One region of the Mesorhizobium sp. LCM 4577 genome, then DNA from elsewhere that is predicted to be linked to it. Evidence: predicted binding sites of a transcription regulator. Region 1 holds the regulator's gene; the other holds the start of a gene.

Region 1 (5,332 bases):
GCCGGCATTCCCTCGATCATCTACGGCATCTGGGGCCTGTTCGTCTTCGCGCCGTTCCTGCAGACGACGGTGCAGCCCTTCATCATCGGTCTCTTCCACGGCATACCGGGCCTCTCCAGCCTGTTTGCCGGTCCGCCCTATGGCATCGGCCTGCTGACCTCGTCGCTGATCCTCGCCATCATGGTGCTGCCCTTCATCACCTCGATCACCAAGGACGTGTTCGACACGGTGCCGGCGGTGCTGAAGGAATCGGCCTACGGCATCGGCTGCACGACCTGGGAAGTGACCCGGCGCGTCGTCATCCCCTACACCCGCGTCGGCATCATGGGCGGCGTCATGCTCGGCCTCGGCCGCGCGCTCGGCGAGACGATGGCCGTCACCTTCGTCATCGGCAACGCGCACCGCATCAGCGCCTCGCTGTTTGCGCCGGGCACGACGATCTCGGCGACCATCGCCAACGAATTCACCGAAGCCGACGGCGATCTCTATACATCCTCGCTGGTGTCGCTCGGCCTGATCCTGTTCATCATCACCTTCGTCATCCTCGCGCTCGCACGCTACATGCTGTTGCGCATCGATAGCCGCACGGGAGCCTGACCGATGTCGACTGCCCAATCGCTTCACCAAAGCCGCAAGCGCAAGAATGCCGTGATGATGGCGCTGTGCGTCATCGCGGCCGGCATCGGCCTGGCATGGCTGGCGCTGATCCTCGGCGCCCTGCTCTACAAGGGGCTCTCCGGGGTGAACCTGGCCGTGTTCACTGAAATGACGCCGCCGCCCGGCGATGCCGGCGGCCTGCTCAACGCCATCTACGGCAGCATCGTGATGACCGTCATCGGCATTGTCGTCGGCACGCCGATCGGCGTGCTGGCCGGCACCTACATGGCCGAGTACGGACGCTTCTCGAGGCTCACCACCGTGGTGCGCTTCATCAACGACATCCTGTTGTCGGCGCCTTCGATCATCATCGGCCTGTTCGTCTACGAGCTGATGGTGCGGCCGATGGGACACTTCTCCGCGATTGCCGGCGCCGTCGCGCTGTCGATCCTGGTGATCCCCGTCGTGGTGCGCACCACCGAGGACATGCTGAACCTTGTGCCCAACGCGCTGCGTGAAGCGGGCACGGCAATCGGCGCGCCGCGCTGGGTGGTGATCCGCTCCGTCGCCTACCGCGCGGCGCTCTCCGGCATCGTCACGGGCATCCTTTTGGCAATCGCGCGCATCTCCGGCGAGACGGCTCCGCTTCTCTTCACCGCGCTCAACAACCAGTTCTGGTCGAGCAATCTCAATGCCCCGATGGCCAGCCTGCCGGTGACCATCTTCCAGTTCGCTCTCAGCCCTTACGAGGAATGGCAGCAGCTGGCCTGGACGGGCGCACTCATAATCACCCTGACGGTTCTCGGGCTGAGCATCTTCGCCCGCAGCCTGACCGGACGCAGAGAGGACAGATGAAACCGATGTTGTCCACCGACCTGAACGTAGCCGAGACGACCGTCGAGAAGGCCAAGATCGAGGTCAAGAACCTCAACTTCTACTATGGCCAGTCGAAGGCGCTGAAGGACATCAACCTGTCCCTGCCGGAGCGCAGCGTGACGGCCTTCATCGGCCCGTCGGGCTGCGGAAAGTCGACCCTGCTGCGCGTGCTCAACCGCATCTACGAGCTCTATCCGAAGCAGACCGCGGAAGGCCAGGTGCTGCTCGACGGCAAGAACATCCTCGACCGCTCGCAGGACCTCAACCTGCTCAGGACCAAGATCGGCATGGTTTTCCAGAAGCCGACCCCGTTCCCGATGTCGATCTACGAAAACATCGCCTTCGGCGTCAGGCTCTATGAGAAGATCAGCAAGGCCGAGATGGACAGCCGCGTCGAGCAGGCGCTGAAGCGCGCCGCGCTGTGGAGCGAGGTCAAGGACAAGCTCAACGCCAGCGGGCTCAGCCTTTCCGGCGGCCAGCAGCAGCGCCTGTGCATCGCCCGCACCGTGGCGGTCAAGCCCGAGGTCATCCTGCTCGACGAGCCGGCCTCGGCGCTCGATCCGCTGTCGACGGCCAAGATCGAGGAGCTGATCGACGAATTGCAGGCCGACTATACGATCGTCATCGTCACCCACAACATGCAGCAGGCGGCGCGCGTCTCGCGGCAGACGGCGTTCATGTATCTGGGCGAGCTGGTGGAGTTCGACCGGACCGAGAAGATCTTCACCTCGCCCCGCGAGAAGCGCACCCAGGACTACATCACCGGCCGCTTCGGCTGAAGACATACGAGGACATCATCATGGCCGAACATACCGTCGCCTCCTTCGACGAGGATCTGAGGCAGATCAGCCGGCTCATCAACGACATGGGCGACCTTGCCGCCTCGATGGTCGGCGCCTCGACCAGGGCGCTGCTCGAAAGCGACAATGCGCTGGCGCAGCGCGTCGTCTCCGACGACGCCATCATGGACGCAAGGCAGCGCGAGCTCGACGACCGCGCCATCACGCTGATCGCCAAGCGCCAGCCGATGGCCGACGACCTGCGCAGCGTGGTCGGAGCGATCCGCATGGCGGGCGACCTCGAGCGCATCGGCGATCTCGCCAAGAACATCGCCAAGCGCGTCGGCTCGGTCGGCGTCAGCGCCGCGCCGCGCGACCTCACGCATTCGATCGATTCCATGGCGCAGATGGTGCTGATCCAGGTCCAGGGCGTGATCCAGGAATACACGGTGGGCGATGCCACGGCGCTGGCCAAGCTTCGCAACGACGACGAACGCATCGACGTCAAATACACATCCGTCTTCCGAGAGCTGTTGACCTATATGATGGAAGATCCGCGCAACATCACCGCTTGCACGCATCTTCTGTTCTGCGCCAAGAACCTCGAGCGCATCGGCGACCATGTGACCAACATCGCCGAGAACGCCTATTATGTGTTGACCGGCACGCAATTGCCCGCCAACCGTCCGAAGCAGGACGAGACGGCAATGTCGGCGCCGGCGGCCTGACGGAAAAGGTTACCCCGATGATCGCGCCACGCATCATGGTGGTGGAGGACGAGGAGCCGCTGGGGGTGCTGCTCCGCTACAATCTCGAATCCGAGGGTTACCAGGTCGAAGTGGTGACCCGCGGCGACGAGGCCGAAATCCGCCTTCAGGAAAACGTTCCCGACCTGCTCGTGCTCGACTGGATGGTGCCGGCGGTGTCCGGCATCGAGCTTTGCCGGCGCCTCAGGATGCGGCCAGAGACCGAGCGGCTGCCGATCATCATGCTGACCGCGCGCGGTGAAGAGAGCGATCGGGTTCGAGGTTTGTCCACCGGCGCCGACGACTATCTGGTCAAGCCGTTCTCGACGCCGGAGTTCATGGCGCGCGTCAAGGCGCTGTTGCGCCGCGCAAAGCCTGAGGTGCTGTCCAGCGTGCTCAAGGTCGGCGACATCGTGCTCGACCGCGAATCGCATCGCGTCTACCGCAAGAAGAGCGAGATCAGGCTCGGCCCGACCGAGTTCCGGCTGCTCGAATTCATGATGCGCCACCCCGGCCGCGTGTTCTCGCGCAGCCAGCTGCTCGACAATGTCTGGGGCGAGACGATCTATATCGACGAGCGCACCGTGGACGTCCATGTCGGCCGCCTGCGCAAGGCCGTCAACAACGGCCGCATGCCCGACGTCATCCGCACCATCCGCGGGGCGGGCTATGCGATCCGGGAGGATTAGGTTCGCCGTTCGCAGAATGACGCGTCCGCTACCGGATCGCATGCGTTGGCGAGTAGCCGGGACGGTCGTGCTTCGTCATCGACGGGCGGAGCAAGGAGCGTAGCGACGCAGCGCAGACCCGAGGATCCATTCCGTGACGTCGACGCGCTGCGGCGGCGCAGAATTCTGCTCGGCTGCGCCCGACGTCCGAGGTAACGGAATGGATTCCAGGGTCTCCGCGACGGAGCTTCGCTCCTGCTCCGCCCTGGAATGACGAAGCTTCGGGGCCTTCGCTAATCTCCGGTGTCCAGCGGGACACTCGAAACCAACGATCACTCAAAGTGGCTCAAGCGACGTGCTTGCCCGCTCTTGCCTGAACCCCCGGCGCGAAAATCTCCTGGTCGACGAAGGTCAGCGCGCGCATGGCGCAGCCTTCGCGGATCAGCGGCAGCTCGTTCGGCTCGGTGTCGAAGGAGATCGATTCCGAATGCTGGCCGCCGGCGGTCTGGGCGATCGCCTTCCTCAGCGCCGGCTCGATCAGGTCGAAGGCGGCCGCGCTGACGCCGACCATGGCGACGGGCGCCGGATCGATGAGGGCGAACAGGCTGCCGAGGCCGAAGCCCAGCGCCTCGCCGGCCCGGCGATAGGCCTCCCGCTCGGGACCTTCCTCGAGCCGGGCCTTCGCGGCAAGCGCGCGCATGTCGGCGTCGCCGACGTCCGTCGGCGCGGCATCCTCGCTTATGCCCATGGCGCTGCGCCAGATGGCGTAGTTGCCGGCATAGGCCTCCACGCAGCCGCGCCGGCCGCAGCGGCAAAGCGCGCCGCCCGGACGGTGGATCATGTGCCCGAACTCACCGCCGGAGGAATGTGTGCCGGTGAACAACTGGCCCTTTAGCACTAGGCCCATGCCGATGCCGTGCGACAACAGAATGGCGATGAAATTGTCGCGATAGCGGTTGGGGTCACGCCACTGCAGCGCCACCGCCATCATGTTGCAGTCGTTCTCCATGGTGGCTGGAATGCCGAATTCCCTCTCGAGGATGTCGGCAAAAGGAATGTCGGTCAGCGGCGTGATCGGCGACCACAGCATGGCGCGCGCGTGGGAATCGGTAATGCCCTGGATACCCATGGCGATGCGGGCGACGCTGCCGACGTCGAGGTCGGGATCCTGCAACCGACGCCGGACGATCGCCATGCATTCGCCGATCAGTTCTTCACGCGGCATGACAAGTGTGTCCAGGCGCTGCTGCTCCTCGGCAATCACCTGGCCGGCATAGTCGATGACGGCGACCGACAGGAAGTTCAGCGACAACACCACGGTCAGCACCGCGGCGGCTTCGGGGTTGAGCGCCAGGCCGATCTGCGGCCGGCCGCGTTTCAACGCCGTCGGCTCGCTGGCCTTGCTTTCGGTGAGAATGCCTTCCTGGATCAGATCGGCGGAAATCGCCGAAATGGTCGAGTGGCTGAGCCCGGTGGTGGCCGCGATCTCCGTCCGCGATGGCTGACCGGCGCGGCGCACGGCCGAAATCACCATGGCGCGGTTGCGCCGGCGCAGATCGTCGTGGCGGATTCCGACCGACATTGGCTGAAGTATTTCCTCCTGGTCATCACGGCTTGATGATGCCATGGGCCGCCGGTGACATGCTAGGGATACTGGCAGAAGCAG
Region 2 (4,496 bases), on a different contig from region 1:
GCGTTGTTCATGCACTGCCTGCCGGCGCATCGCGGCGAGGAGGTCACCGACGAGGTGATCGACGGGCCGCATTCGGTGGTCTTCGACGAGGCCGAGAACCGGCTGCACGCCCAGAAGGCGGTGCTGGCCTGGTGCCTGGGCGCTTGAGAAGGGCCGACCTGACCGCTTCCGGCCCGATCGGGGTCAACTTGATCTGGGGATATGTGATGCCTATTTGCGGGCCATCACGTAAATTGAACGCGCTTCGACGCATGCGGCTCATCGGGTTGCATGGCTGCGCCCCGGAGTTTTGTCATGTTGGAAACCCATACCTTGGCTGAGCATAGACCCCAACTCGGTGAATTCGGCTTCGCCGGCGACGATCACGTCGTGCCCTACGAGGTCGCGCCGCTCGATGTGCGCGGCCGCACCGTGCAGCTCGGGCCGATGCTCGACGCCATTTTGAGCCGTCACAATTATCCCGAGCCGGTCGCCCGCCTGCTGGCGGAAGCCTGCGTGCTCACCGTGCTGCTCGGCACCTCGCTGAAGTTCGAGGGCAAGTTCATCCTGCAGACCCGCACCGACGGTCCGGTCGACATGCTGGTGGCTGATTTCACCACGCCGCATGCGCTGCGCGCCTATGCGCGCTTCGATGCCGACCGGCTGGAGGCGCTGGTCGCCGCCGGCGAGGCCTCGCAGCAGACGCTGCTTGGCAACGGTGTCCTGGCTTTGACCATCGACCAGGGCGCGCATACGCAGCGCTACCAGGGCATCGTCCAGCTCGACGGCACCTCGCTGGAGGACGCCGCGCGCACCTATTTCCGCCAGTCGGAGCAGATCCCGACCGACATCAAGATGTCGGTCGCCAAGCTGGTGACGCCCGGCCCGGCCGGCGCGCGCGAGCAGTGGCGCGCCGGCGGCATCCTGGCGCAGTTCCTGCCGCAGGCGCCGGAGCGCATGCGCATTCCCGATATTTCGGGCGGCGACGGCGACGACCGCGAGGTGACGGACCATCCGGCCGACAATTCCTGGCAGGAATTGCTGGCGCTGCTCGGCACCATCGAGCCGACCGAGCTGATCGATCCGACGGTCGGCGCCGAGCGGCTGCTCTACCGGCTGTTCCACGAGCACGGCGTGCGGGTTTTCAGCAGTGTGCCGGTCGCCGACCAGTGCTCCTGCTCGCGCGAGAAGATCCACGGCATTCTCGAAGGCTTTTCGGCCGAGGAGATCAAGGACTCGACCGAAGACGGCGGCATTCATGTCGCCTGCGAGTTCTGCTCGACGCAATACGACTTTGATCCGGCCGAGTTCGCGGCGGAGTGAGAAAGCTCCGGTTCCTCTCCCCGCTTTGCGGGGGCGAGGAACTCAAGTTCTCTAATTCACCGTCCTCTTCGTCCCCGGCATGTCGAGCGAGAAGGCGGGAATGGCGATATCGAACGTCTCGCCGCGGCCGTTGCGCATCGTGTAGTGGCCGACCATGATGCCCGACGGCGTCGAGAGCGGGCAGCCTGACGTGTATTGATAGCTGTCGCCGGGATTGAGTTCCGGCTGATCGCCGACGACGCCGGCGCCGCGCACCTCCTCGACCCGGCCCTGGCCGTCGGTGATGTGCCAGTAGCGCGACAAAAGCTGCACGAATTCGTCGGAGCGGTTGTCGATCGTCACCTGATAGCCCCAGACATAGCGATTCTCGGACGGATCGGAGCGGTCCTCCAGATAGAAGGGCCTGACCAGCACTTCGATGTTGCGCGTCACTGCGCGATACATGGGCCACTCCGGTTGCCGCGGCGGAACATTGGTCGCGCTTCGCTGTTACGGACGCAGCGCCGACCATCCTGCCAGCCTTGTAGCGCACGTGCCGAAAAACAATGTCATTTAAGTGACACATGACAATGTTGGTGTGCACAAACCGTGCGGGGTGACTCGGGCGCTCTGCAACGGATGAATGGCTGGCTGCGGCCAAGAGCAATTCCAGGAAAGTGTGAGCGGTTTTCCGTCCGGAATTGCGTGAAAGCAAAGAGATAGAGTGACCAGATCTCGATGGAACTGACTATCGCAGCCGGCCTGGCTTCGTCAGCCCTTCTTCTGTCCAATCTCGCCAGCATTCTGCTCGCCTCCTCGCGGCTGAAACGGCGCCATGTCATTGCGGCGCCTGACGGCCCGCAGCCGGTCTCGATCATCGTGCCGTCGCGCGGCGTCGAGCCGTTCACGCAGGAGACCCTGGAGCGCGCCTTCTCGCTCGACTGGCCGGGCTATGAGCTGATCTTCTGCGTCGCGCATGCCGAGGACCCGGTGGTGAGGCTCATCGATGCGGCGATCGTGCGCCACCCCAAGGTTCCGGCGCGGCTCCTGATCGGCGACGACCGCGTCAGCGCCAATCCCAAGCTCAACAACTGCGTCAAGGGCTGGCGGGCGGCGCGGCACGATTGGGTGATCCTCGCCGATTCCAACGTCTTGATGCCGAAGGACTATGTGCAGCACCTGATGGCGGCCTGGCGGCCGGACACCGGCCTTGTCTGCTCGACGCCGATCGGCTCGCGGCCGGACGGTTTTTGGGCCGAAGTCGAGTGCGCCTTCCTCAACACGCTGCAGGCGCGCTGGCAATATGCCGGCGAGGCGCTCGGCCTCGGCTTCGCCCAAGGCAAGAGCATGTTGTGGAACAAGCCGATGCTGGACACCAATGGCGGCATCCAGGCTTTGGCCGCCGAGATCGCCGAGGACGCGGCCGCCACCAAGCTGGTCAACAGCCTGGGCTTGCGCGTCAATCTCGTCGCCTCGCCTTTCGAGCAGCCGCTCGGCCAGCGCAGCTTCGCCGAGATCTGGTCGCGGCAGACGCGCTGGGCGCGGCTACGCCGGGTGACGTTCCCGCTCTTCTTTGCGCCGGAGATCCTGACCGGCGCGGCGACGCCGCTGCTGCTGGCGCTGATTGCCGCCGCAGGGGCCGGCATCAGCCTGCCCACAACGGCCTTGTGCGTGCTGGCGATCGCTTATCTGCCGGAGTGCCTGCTGGCCTCTGCCAAGAGTTGGTACCTGTCGCCGCGCAGCGTCACCGCGATGATCGTGCGCGACGTCCTGCTGCCCGCCATCTGGGCGCGCGCCTGGTTCGGCGGCGCCGTCGAATGGCGCGGCAATGCCATGACCATCCGCACCAAGGCCATGACCGAGCTGGAAGAGCTCGCCTGAAATTTGGGTCGCGGCTTCCTATTTGGCCGCTTTCAGCGCCTCTTCGATGTCGGTCAGCAGATCGTCGGTGTCCTCCAGACCGACGGAGAGCCTGAGCGTGCCGGGCCCGATGCCGAGTTCGGCGCGGGCCTCGTCGCTCAGGTTCTTGTGCGTCGTGGTTGCGGGATGGGTGATCAGGCTCTTGGCGTCGCCGAGATTGTTGGAGATCAGCACGATGTCGAGCGCGTTCTGGAAGGCGAAGGCCGCCTGCTTGCCGCCCTTGACGTCGAGGCAGATCAGCGTCGAGCCGCCAGACATCTGCTTCTTCACGACATCCGCCTGCGGATGATCGGCGCGGCCCGGATAGATGAGGCGGGCGATCTCCGGGCGGCCGGCGAGGAAATCGGCGATCTTGCCGGCGCTCTCGGTCTGCTGGCGCACGCGCAGCGGCAGCGTCTCCAGGCCTTTCAGCAGGGTCCAGGCGTTGAAGGGCGACAGGCTCGGGCCGGTGTGGCGGAAATAGTCGTGCAGGTTCTCGTCGATCCACTTCTTGTCGGACAGGATGACGCCGCCGAGACAGCGGCCCTGGCCGTCTATGTGCTTGGTCGCCGAATAGACCACGATATGCGCGCCGAGCTGCAACGGCTTCTGCTGCAGCGGCGTGGCGAAGACATTGTCGACGATGACTCGCGCGCCGATCGAATTGGCGAGCTTGGCGACCGCGGCAATGTCGACCACCTCCAGCGTCGGGTTGGTCGGGCTTTCCAGGAAGAACAGCTTGGTGTTCGGCCTTACCGCCTTTTCCCAATTGGCTATGTCGGTGCCGTCGATCAGCGTCGCCTGGATGCCGTAGCGCGGCGCCAGCGTCTCGACCACCCAGCGACAGGAGCCGAACAGCGCGCGTGCGGCGACGATATGGTCGCCCGCCTTGACGCTGCAGAGCAGGGCGGCGGAAACGGCCGCCATGCCGGACGCGGTGGCGCGGGCATCCTCGGCGCCTTCCAGCGCGCACATGCGCTTTTCGAACATGTCGACGGTCGGGTTGGCGTAGCGCGAATAGATGAAGCCAGGCTCTTCGCCCTTGAAGCGGGCTTCGGCCGCTTGCGCCGTCTCGTAGACATAGCCCTGGGTGAGATACATCGCCTCGGCGGTCTCGCCATATTGCGATCGCAGCGTTCCGCCATGCACGAGTGCCGTCTGAGGTTTCCAATTGCGCTTCTTGGTGCTCATAGCCCTGCTTCCAGACACAAAAAAACCGGCCGCGAAAGTCGCAACCGGTCCATATAGCCTTGCGGCTCGACGGTCCTTTAGCGACTTGTTTAACGTGGCTGCAAGCCGACCGGCCAAATCACCAC

Evidence for each region. The regulator PhoB, encoded in region 1, activates phosphate uptake and scavenging genes when phosphate is short. The targets are predictions, from matches to a motif close to TGTCATNNANCTGTCAT.
Region 2: the regulator PhoB is predicted to act here: its motif matches at 1,849-1,865, upstream of LCM4577_RS14375 (ceramide glucosyltransferase).

Annotation. Positions count from the first base shown of each region.
Region 1 is NZ_MDDU01000056.1:52,825-58,156, forward strand. Features, by position in the region: gene pstC (phosphate ABC transporter permease subunit PstC) at 1-597, shown strand, start outside; gene pstA (phosphate ABC transporter permease PstA) at 601-1,452, shown strand; gene pstB (phosphate ABC transporter ATP-binding protein PstB) at 1,449-2,252, shown strand; gene phoU (phosphate signaling complex protein PhoU) at 2,273-2,980, shown strand; gene phoB (phosphate regulon transcriptional regulator PhoB) at 2,998-3,687, shown strand; gene LCM4577_RS33455 (ROK family protein) at 4,013-5,248, opposite strand.
Region 2 is NZ_MDDU01000011.1:117,422-121,917, forward strand. Features, by position in the region: gene argF (ornithine carbamoyltransferase) at 1-147, shown strand, start outside; gene LCM4577_RS14365 (Hsp33 family molecular chaperone) at 271-1,302, shown strand; gene apaG (Co2+/Mg2+ efflux protein ApaG) at 1,354-1,746, opposite strand; gene LCM4577_RS14375 (ceramide glucosyltransferase) at 2,020-3,162, shown strand; gene LCM4577_RS14380 (O-succinylhomoserine sulfhydrylase) at 3,181-4,371, opposite strand; SAM riboswitch at 4,429-4,496, opposite strand, start outside.